Regions from separate parts of the Streptomyces sp. 5K101 genome, predicted to be linked through region 2. Evidence: riboswitches for the same ligand, from Rfam matches in the RefSeq annotation. Region 2 holds a riboswitch; the other holds the start of a gene.
The links. A riboswitch is a leader RNA that binds a small molecule or an ion and turns the genes downstream of it on or off. The one in region 2 is predicted to bind S-adenosylmethionine.
Positions count from the first base shown of each region.

Region 1: another riboswitch for S-adenosylmethionine. It lies ahead of ACLB9X_RS01690 (aminotransferase class V-fold PLP-dependent enzyme); the one in region 2 lies ahead of thrC (threonine synthase).

Region 1 covers NZ_JBKFFO010000001.1:379,050-382,840, reverse strand. Annotated here, with positions in the region: gene trpD (anthranilate phosphoribosyltransferase) at 1-1,024, shown strand, start outside; SAM riboswitch class IV at 1,108-1,225, shown strand; gene ACLB9X_RS01690 (aminotransferase class V-fold PLP-dependent enzyme) at 1,434-2,822, shown strand; gene ACLB9X_RS01685 (Lrp/AsnC family transcriptional regulator) at 2,895-3,176, opposite strand; gene ACLB9X_RS01680 (rhomboid family intramembrane serine protease) at 3,173-3,791, opposite strand, start outside.
Region 2 covers NZ_JBKFFO010000006.1:141,421-145,211, reverse strand. Annotated here, with positions in the region: gene ACLB9X_RS14230 (cold-shock protein) at 209-412, opposite strand; gene ACLB9X_RS14225 (MoaD/ThiS family protein) at 819-1,094, opposite strand; gene thrC (threonine synthase) at 1,091-2,395, opposite strand; SAM riboswitch class I at 2,413-2,557, opposite strand; gene ACLB9X_RS14215 (glucosyl-3-phosphoglycerate synthase) at 2,675-3,616, shown strand; gene ACLB9X_RS14210 (hypothetical protein) at 3,655-3,791, shown strand, end outside.

The sequences.
Region 1 (3,791 bases), on a different contig from region 2:
CCTCTCCTGGCCGAGCGTGCTGAACGCCCTCCTCGACAACCGCGACCAGAGCGCCGACGCCACCGCCTGGGCCATGGACCGCATCCTCAGCGGCGAGGCCACCGACGCGCAGATCGCCGGCTTCGCGGTGGCTCTGCGGGCCAAGGGCGAGACCGTCGAGGAGATCTCGGGCCTGGTGCGGACCATGTACGAGCACGCCAACCTGATCGAGGTGCCCGGTCCCAGCGTCGACATCGTCGGCACCGGCGGCGACGGCGCGAAGACGGTCAACATCTCCACCATGTCCGCGATCGTCGTCGCCGGTACGGGCGCGAAGGTGGTCAAGCACGGCAACCGGGCCGCGTCGTCGGCGAGCGGAGCCTCGGACGTCCTGGAGAAGCTGGGCGTCAACCTGGAGCTGACGCCGCAGCGCGTGGCCGAGGTCGCCGAGGAGGCCGGGATCACCTTCTGCTTCGCGGTGAAGTTCCACCCGGCGCTGCGCCATGTCGCCATGGCCCGCAAGGAACTCGGCATCCGCACCGTCTTCAACTTCCTGGGCCCGCTCACCAACCCGGCCAGGATCAGGGCGCAGGCCACCGGTGTCGCCGACGCCCGCATGGCGCCCATCCTCGCCGGCGTCCTCGCCGAGCGCGGCGCCTCCGCGCTGGTGTTCCGGGGCGACGACGGGCTGGACGAGCTGACGACCACCGCCACGTCACGGGTATGGGTGGTGCGCGACGGCAAGGTCCGCGAGGAGGCGTTCGACCCCCGGGACGTCGGCATCGACCTGGTGCCCGTGGAGGCCCTGCGCGGCGCGGACGCCTCGTACAACGCCGATGTGGCACGCCGCCTGCTCGGCGGCGAGACGGGCCCGGTGCGGGACGCCGTCCTGCTCAACTCGGCGGCCGCGCTGGTGGCGCTGGAGCCGACCGGCGGCACGCTGAACGAGCAGCTGGCGGCAGGCATCGCGCGGGCGGCGCAGTCGATCGACTCGGGCGCGGCACGGGCGACGCTGGAGCGCTGGGTGACGGCGAGCAACGCCTGACGTGCGCCTGGCTGGGGGGGCGCGGTCCACTATGCGGACCGCGCCCTTGCGCCATCCGAGACGTATGGCAGGATGCTCTGCAAGGTCATGAGTGACAGCGATTACGGCCCCGGCCCGCTGTCCGGCAACCCTCCGTCCGTGGCGGGGTGCCCCGGGTGAAGACCAGGCCGCAGGCAGCGAGGTCTGTGGCAAGCGCGGACCCCTTCCGCCTCTGGGGTCCTGGTCCTCGAGGAGCTGTCTCGTGAGCAAGCGAATGCGATAGGGCGTTTCCGCCCCTTCTTCACCACACCTCCGTACGGCCCGTCCGTGCGTCGAGGTCTTTCCCCGTACGCCGTCGCACAGCCGAACTGTCGCGCCGTCACGGGGCCTGTCGAAGCCGACTCGCCTTTTCCTGCCGGGAGATACCGTCATGTCCGCACGCCCTGTCGCCGCCACTGCCACCACCGCCGCTGTCGCCTCCGACCCCTGTTGCGCCGCGCCGCTGCCCGTCCTCGGCCGGGACGTCACCGTCCCGCTCGTGACCGGCGGCGAAGTCACCTACGCCGCACTCGACTACGCGGCGAGCGCCCCGGCGCTGCAGCGCGTGTGGGACGACGTCGCCGCGTACGCCCCCTACTACGGCAGCGTGCACCGGGGCGCCGGGTACCTCTCGCAGCTGTCCACCGACCTGTTCGAGAACAGCCGGGCCACCGTCCACTCCTTCCTCGACTGCCGGGACGGCGACCAGGTCGTCTTCACCCGTTCCACCACGGACTCGCTGAACCTGCTCGCCGCCGCGCTGCCCGCCGACTGCCAGGTCTTCGTCTTCGAGACCGAGCACCACGCCTCGCTGCTGCCGTGGGGCGACAGCCGCGTGACGTACCTGAACGCGCCGCGCACGCCCGGCGAGGCGGTACGGACGCTGGAGCACGCGCTCGCCGAGCGCGACCCGTACGGCCCGGCGCTGGTCTGCGTGACCGGTGCGTCGAACGTGACCGGTGAGCTGTGGCCCGTGCGGGAGCTCGCCGCCGCGGCCCATGCGCACGGCGCGCGCATCGTGCTGGACGCCGCCCAGCTCGCGCCCCACCACCCCGTGTCCGTACGGGAGTTGGACGTCGACTGGGTCGCCTTCTCGGGGCACAAGCTGTACGCGCCGTTCGGTTCCGGCGTGCTCGCCGGCCGCGCGGACTGGCTCCAGGACGCGGAGCCCTACCTGGCGGGCGGCGGCGCGTCGCGAAGGGTGGCGCGGCGCGCGGACGGCGGCGTGGACGTCGAGTGGCACACCACGGCCGCGCGCCACGAGGCCGGTTCGCCGAACGTGATCGGCGTCTACGCGATCGCGTCCGCGTGCAAGGCGCTCACCGAGGCCGGGTTCGACACGCTGGTCGAGCGCGAGCAGCACCTGATCGCGAAGGTGCGCGAGGGGCTCGCTGAGGTGCCGGAGGTCCGCGTCCTGTCGCTCTTCGGCGACGACGCGCCGCGCGTCGGCGTCATCTCCTTCGTCGTGGACGGCTGGAACAGCTCGCACTTCGCGGCGGCGCTGTCGGCGGAGTACGGCATCGGCGTCCGCGACGGCCTGTTCTGCGCCCACCCGCTGGTGCGGACGCTACTCGGCAGCGGCCCGCAGGAGGTCGGCGAGTGCGGTGCGCCGGAGGCGGCGCCGGGGGAGAGGTCGCTGAACGCGATCCGCGTGAGCTTCGGCGCGGGCACGCCGGACGAGCACGTGGAGCGCTTCGTGGGGGCGGTGCGGGAGCTGGTGCGCGAGGGCGCGCAGTGGACGTACCACACGGAGGACGGCCGCTGCGTCCCGGCGGTCTGACCCGGGGGCGGTCCCGGCGGTCTGACCCGGGGGCGCTGCGCCGCCCGGGTCACGCACGGCCCGCCGTCCGGGCTACGCGTCGAGGCCGATCGCGAACGCCGCCTCCAGGTCGTGCTGCGAGTAGGTGCGGAACGCCACGTGCGTGTCCGTCGCCTCGACGCCCGGGATCTTGCTGATGCGGCCCGGAATCACGTCCGCCAGGTTGTCGTGCTTCGCCACGCGCACCATGGCGATCAGGTCGTACGTGCCGGTCACGGAGAAGACCTCGCTGACGCTGTCCAGCGCCGCGATCGACTCGGCGATCTCGGGGATGCGGTCCACACTGGTCTTGATGAGCACGATCGCGGTGATCACGGCTGGCTTTCTCCCTCGGTGGCCGCTGCAGATGTCCTCACTCTAGTCCCACCCCCGAATCGGCCCCACGCGTAGAGGAAGCCCGCCGAGAAGCCCACCAGGTGTGCCAGGTAGGCGACCCCCGGGCCGCTGCCCGCGTTCCGGGCCGCCAGCCACTGCAGGACGAACCAGAAGATCAGCACCACCCACGCCGGGAAGCGCAGCGGCAGGAAGAAGAGGAACGGGAACAGGCTCGTCACCCGCGCCTTCGGGAGCAGGAAGAGGAACGCGCCCAGCACCGCCGAGATCGCCCCGGAGGCGCCCACCAGCGTCTGTGCGGATTCCGCGTTGGCCACCGCGTACGCGAGCAGCGCCACGTAGCCGGCGATCAGGTAGAAGAGGGCGAACTCGGCACGCCCCATGCGTTCCTCGGCCGGCGTGCCGAAGACATAGAGGAAGAGCATGTTGCCCAGCAGGTGCAGCCAACTGCCGTGGATGAACAGGGCGGTGAAGGGGGTCAGGAGCGCGCGGGGTGAGGCGGTCAGGAGGTCCGACGGGATCACGCCCCAGCGTTCGAAGTACGCCTCCTGGGCCGCGAGCAGGGCGTCGCCGAGCCCGTGGGAGGGGTCGAGCCCC
Region 2 (3,791 bases):
GACCTCACCGACCCGATCCAAGTTCTGTCACTCTCACTCGGAGAGTGCTAACGCCAATGATTAGCACTCGACCCCTGAGAGTGCAAGCGCCTGACGCTCACGGTGACCGCCGCGGCGCACGCACGAGGGGCCCGCATCCCCGTCTGTGGGATGCGGACCCCTCGTGGCGTGCGTGCGCCGGTGGCCGATCGCGTCTGGATCAGTCGGATCAGACGGCGAGCTTGACCATGTCGGCCTGCGGACCCTTCTGGCCCTGCGAGATCTCGAACTCGACTCGCTGACCCTCTTCGAGGGTGCGGTATCCGTCCATCTGGATCGCGCTGTAGTGGACGAAAACATCCGCACCACCGTCGACCGCGATGAAGCCGTACCCCTTCTCCGCGTTGAACCACTTGACGGTGCCCTGAGCCATGCCTAACTCCCCTATTACTGGCCCTTGCACAGGACCGCACTTCGCGGACCCGGGTCAGACCTCACCCCAGCAGGAGGGGTGTGCGCCGGAACGCGTCGACCGCGGCTGAATGTATCTGCCCAACTGCCCTCCGCAACAGGTCAATCGGACGAGAAATCTGGGCAGGGCCGATCGGCCGATCCATGCGAATTCATTGAATTCCGGGGCAAGTCGGGCCCGGCAAAGTGCGACTTTCGGCGCAATTCGATCGCTTACTTTGGCGCATTCTTGTGGAGCGGGAACGCATTGCCGGGCAGCCGGCGGAGGGGGCTTCCCAGACTCTACCGCGCTCAACCATGCAGAATTACCCCCTCCGCTTCTCTCGCGGAGGGGGCAATGCCGATAACGCGGGGTAACGCGGAGGGGATCAGCCGCCGGCGACGGCGGGGATGATCGACACGCCCGCACCGTCCGGCGTCGCCGTCTCGAGGCCCTGCTCGAAGCGGACGTCGTCGTCGTTCACGTACACGTTGACGAAGCGGCGCAGCTTGCCCTGGTCGTCCAGGACGCGGGCCGCGATGCCCGTGTGGTTCTTCTCCAGGTCCGCGATGACCTCGGCCAGAGTCGCGCCCTCTGCGGAAACCTCGGCCTGACCGCCCGTGTACGTGCGGAGGATGGTGGGGATACGGACGTTGACGCTCATGCGAGGCCAGCCTCTCGGAAAGAGTCCAGGTTGGGTCGGATGACAGCGGTCATACCCGTCGTGGGCGCCACCGCGTCGAGGGTCTTGAGGCCGTCACCCGTGTTGACGACGACCGTGGTGAGGGACGGGTCGATGACACCGGCCTCGATCAGCTTCTTCGCCACGCCGAGGGTCGTGCCGCCGGCGGTCTCCGTGAAGATGCCCTCCGTGCGGGCGAGCAGCTTGATCGCGTCCACGATCTGCCCGTCGGTGACGTCCTCGACCGCGCCGCCGGTGCGGCGGCAGATGTCCAGGACGTACGGGCCGTCGGCCGGGTTGCCGATCGCGAGGGACTTGGCGATGGTGTCGGGCTTCTGCGGCCTGACCACGTCGTGGCCCGCCTTGAAGGCGACGGACACCGGGGAGCAGCCCTCGGCCTGGGCGCCGAAGATCTTGTAGGGCTTGTCCTCGACCAGACCCAGCTTGATCAGCTCCTGCAGGCCCTTGTCGATCTTGGTGAGCTGGGAGCCGGAGGCGATCGGGATGACGATCTGGTCGGGCAGCCGCCAGCCGAGCTGCTCGCAGATCTCGTACGCGAGCGTCTTGGAGCCCTCGGCGTAGTACGGGCGGAGGTTGACGTTCACGAAGCCCCAGCCCTCGCCGGCCGGGTCGCCGATGAGCTCCGAGCAGAAGCGGTTGACGTCGTCGTAGTTGCCCTCGATGCCGACCAGTTCACCGCCGTACACGGCGGCCATGACGACCTTGCCCTGCTCCAGGTCGTGCGGGATGAACACGCAGGAGCGGAAGCCGGCGCGGGCGGCCGCGGCGCCGACGGCGCCCGCGAGGTTGCCGGTGGAGGAGCACGAGAGGGTGGTGAAGCCGAACGCGCGGGCTGCCTCCAGGGCCTGGGCGACGACACGGTCCTTGAAGGAGTGCGTCGGGTTGCCGGAGTCGTCCTTGACGAACAGCTTGCCGGCCTCGACGCCCAGCTCGCGGGCGAGGTTGTCGGCCTTGACGAGCTTGGTCCAGCCGGGGTTCAGGTTCGGCTTGTCCGCGACGTCGGCCGGGACGGGCAGCAGCGGGGCGTAGCGCCAGATGTTCTCGGGCCCGGACTCGATCCGCTTGCGCAGGGCTTCCGGGTCGCCGCTCGGCACGTCGTACGCGACTTCGAGCGGCCCGAAACAGACCTCACACGCGAAGATCGGGCCGAGGTCGAACCGCTCGCCGCACTCGCGGCAGGAGAGCCCGGAGGCGGGGCCCAGGTCGACGGATCCGGTGGAATCGGCGGATTCGTTGGTGGTGGCAACAGTCTGCACAGCCATGGAGGCGAGGCCCTTTCTCCTCATCTTCCCCGCGACGCACCTCGCCGCGAGACGGAATTGGCACCTTCCCTAGCCGTGAGCCTCGCGCGATGAGCGCAGAGATCGGCTGGAGGGTTGCCGGGGCTTCAACGGGCCGTATCCCTCTGCCCCTCTGGATGAGCGGTATTCGGTTGTCGCGCGCGGCGACCCCGACATGCGGCGGTCACGCGCGTTGTTCAAGACTGTAGCCGAACCCCTGGACGCTTGAGATGGTCGTCCGATCCGCGAGATGGAGATCACGTGCTGGATGAGGTGGAGCGCTGGCTCGCCCGACGGTCCTGGTCGGTGGCCGACCGCCCACTCGGCCGGCTGCTGGCCGCCAAGAAGAACACCACGGTCAGCGTCGTGCTGCCGGCCCTGAACGAGGAGGAGACCGTCGGGGAGATCGTCTCCGCGATACGCGACGGGCTGATGTCGGGCCCCGTTCCGCTGGTGGACGAGCTGGTGGTGATCGACTCGGCGTCGGGCGACCGCACGGCGGACGTGGCCGCCGCGGCGGGCGCGCGGGTGGTCCACCGGGACGCCGTCCTGCCGCACATACCGGCCGTGCCTGGCAAGGGCGAGGTGCTCTGGCGGTCACTGATGGTGACCAGCGGTGACATCGTGTGCTTCGTCGACGCGGATCTGCGCGACTTCTCCGCGGACTTCGTCTCGGGGATCGTCGGGCCGTTGCTGACCGAGCCCGAGCTGCAGTTCGTCAAGGCGATGTACGACCGCCCGCTCGGGGGCGCGCCCGCTCAGGGCGGCCGGGTGACCGAGCTGGTGGCGCGGCCGCTGCTGAATCTGCACTGGCCGCAACTGGCCGGTTTCGTCCAGCCGCTGGGCGGCGAGTACGCGGCCCGGCGCTCCCTGCTGGAGCAACTGCCCTTCCCGGTCGGCTACGGAGTGGAGCTGGGGCTGCTGGTGGACGCCCTCAACCTGGTGGGACTCGACGCGCTGGCGCAGGTCGACGTGGGCACGCGCCGGCACCGCCACCAGGACGGGCAGGCGCTGGGCCGGATGGCGGCGACGATCTACCGCACGGCTCAACTGCGCCTGGCACGCGGCCACTTGGTACGGCCGGAGCTCACCCAGTTCGAGCGCGGCGAGCACGGATTCGTACCGCGCAACCACCAGGTGGACACCGAGGAGCGGCCGCCGATGCGCGAGATCGGTGAGTACGCGGCGCGTCGCGCGGCATAAGCCGGACCTTGTGTTCAGTTTGTCTAACTTTCCTCTGTATGAACCTCATGCACCTCGCCGACCTCATGGACGTCATGCACGGGATCCGGGACACGGCACCGGCCCTGGCCGCCGAGGGGCCGCGGTACACCGGTGAGCCGGCCGGCGCCGGTTTCCCCGCCGAGCAGCTGTGGCT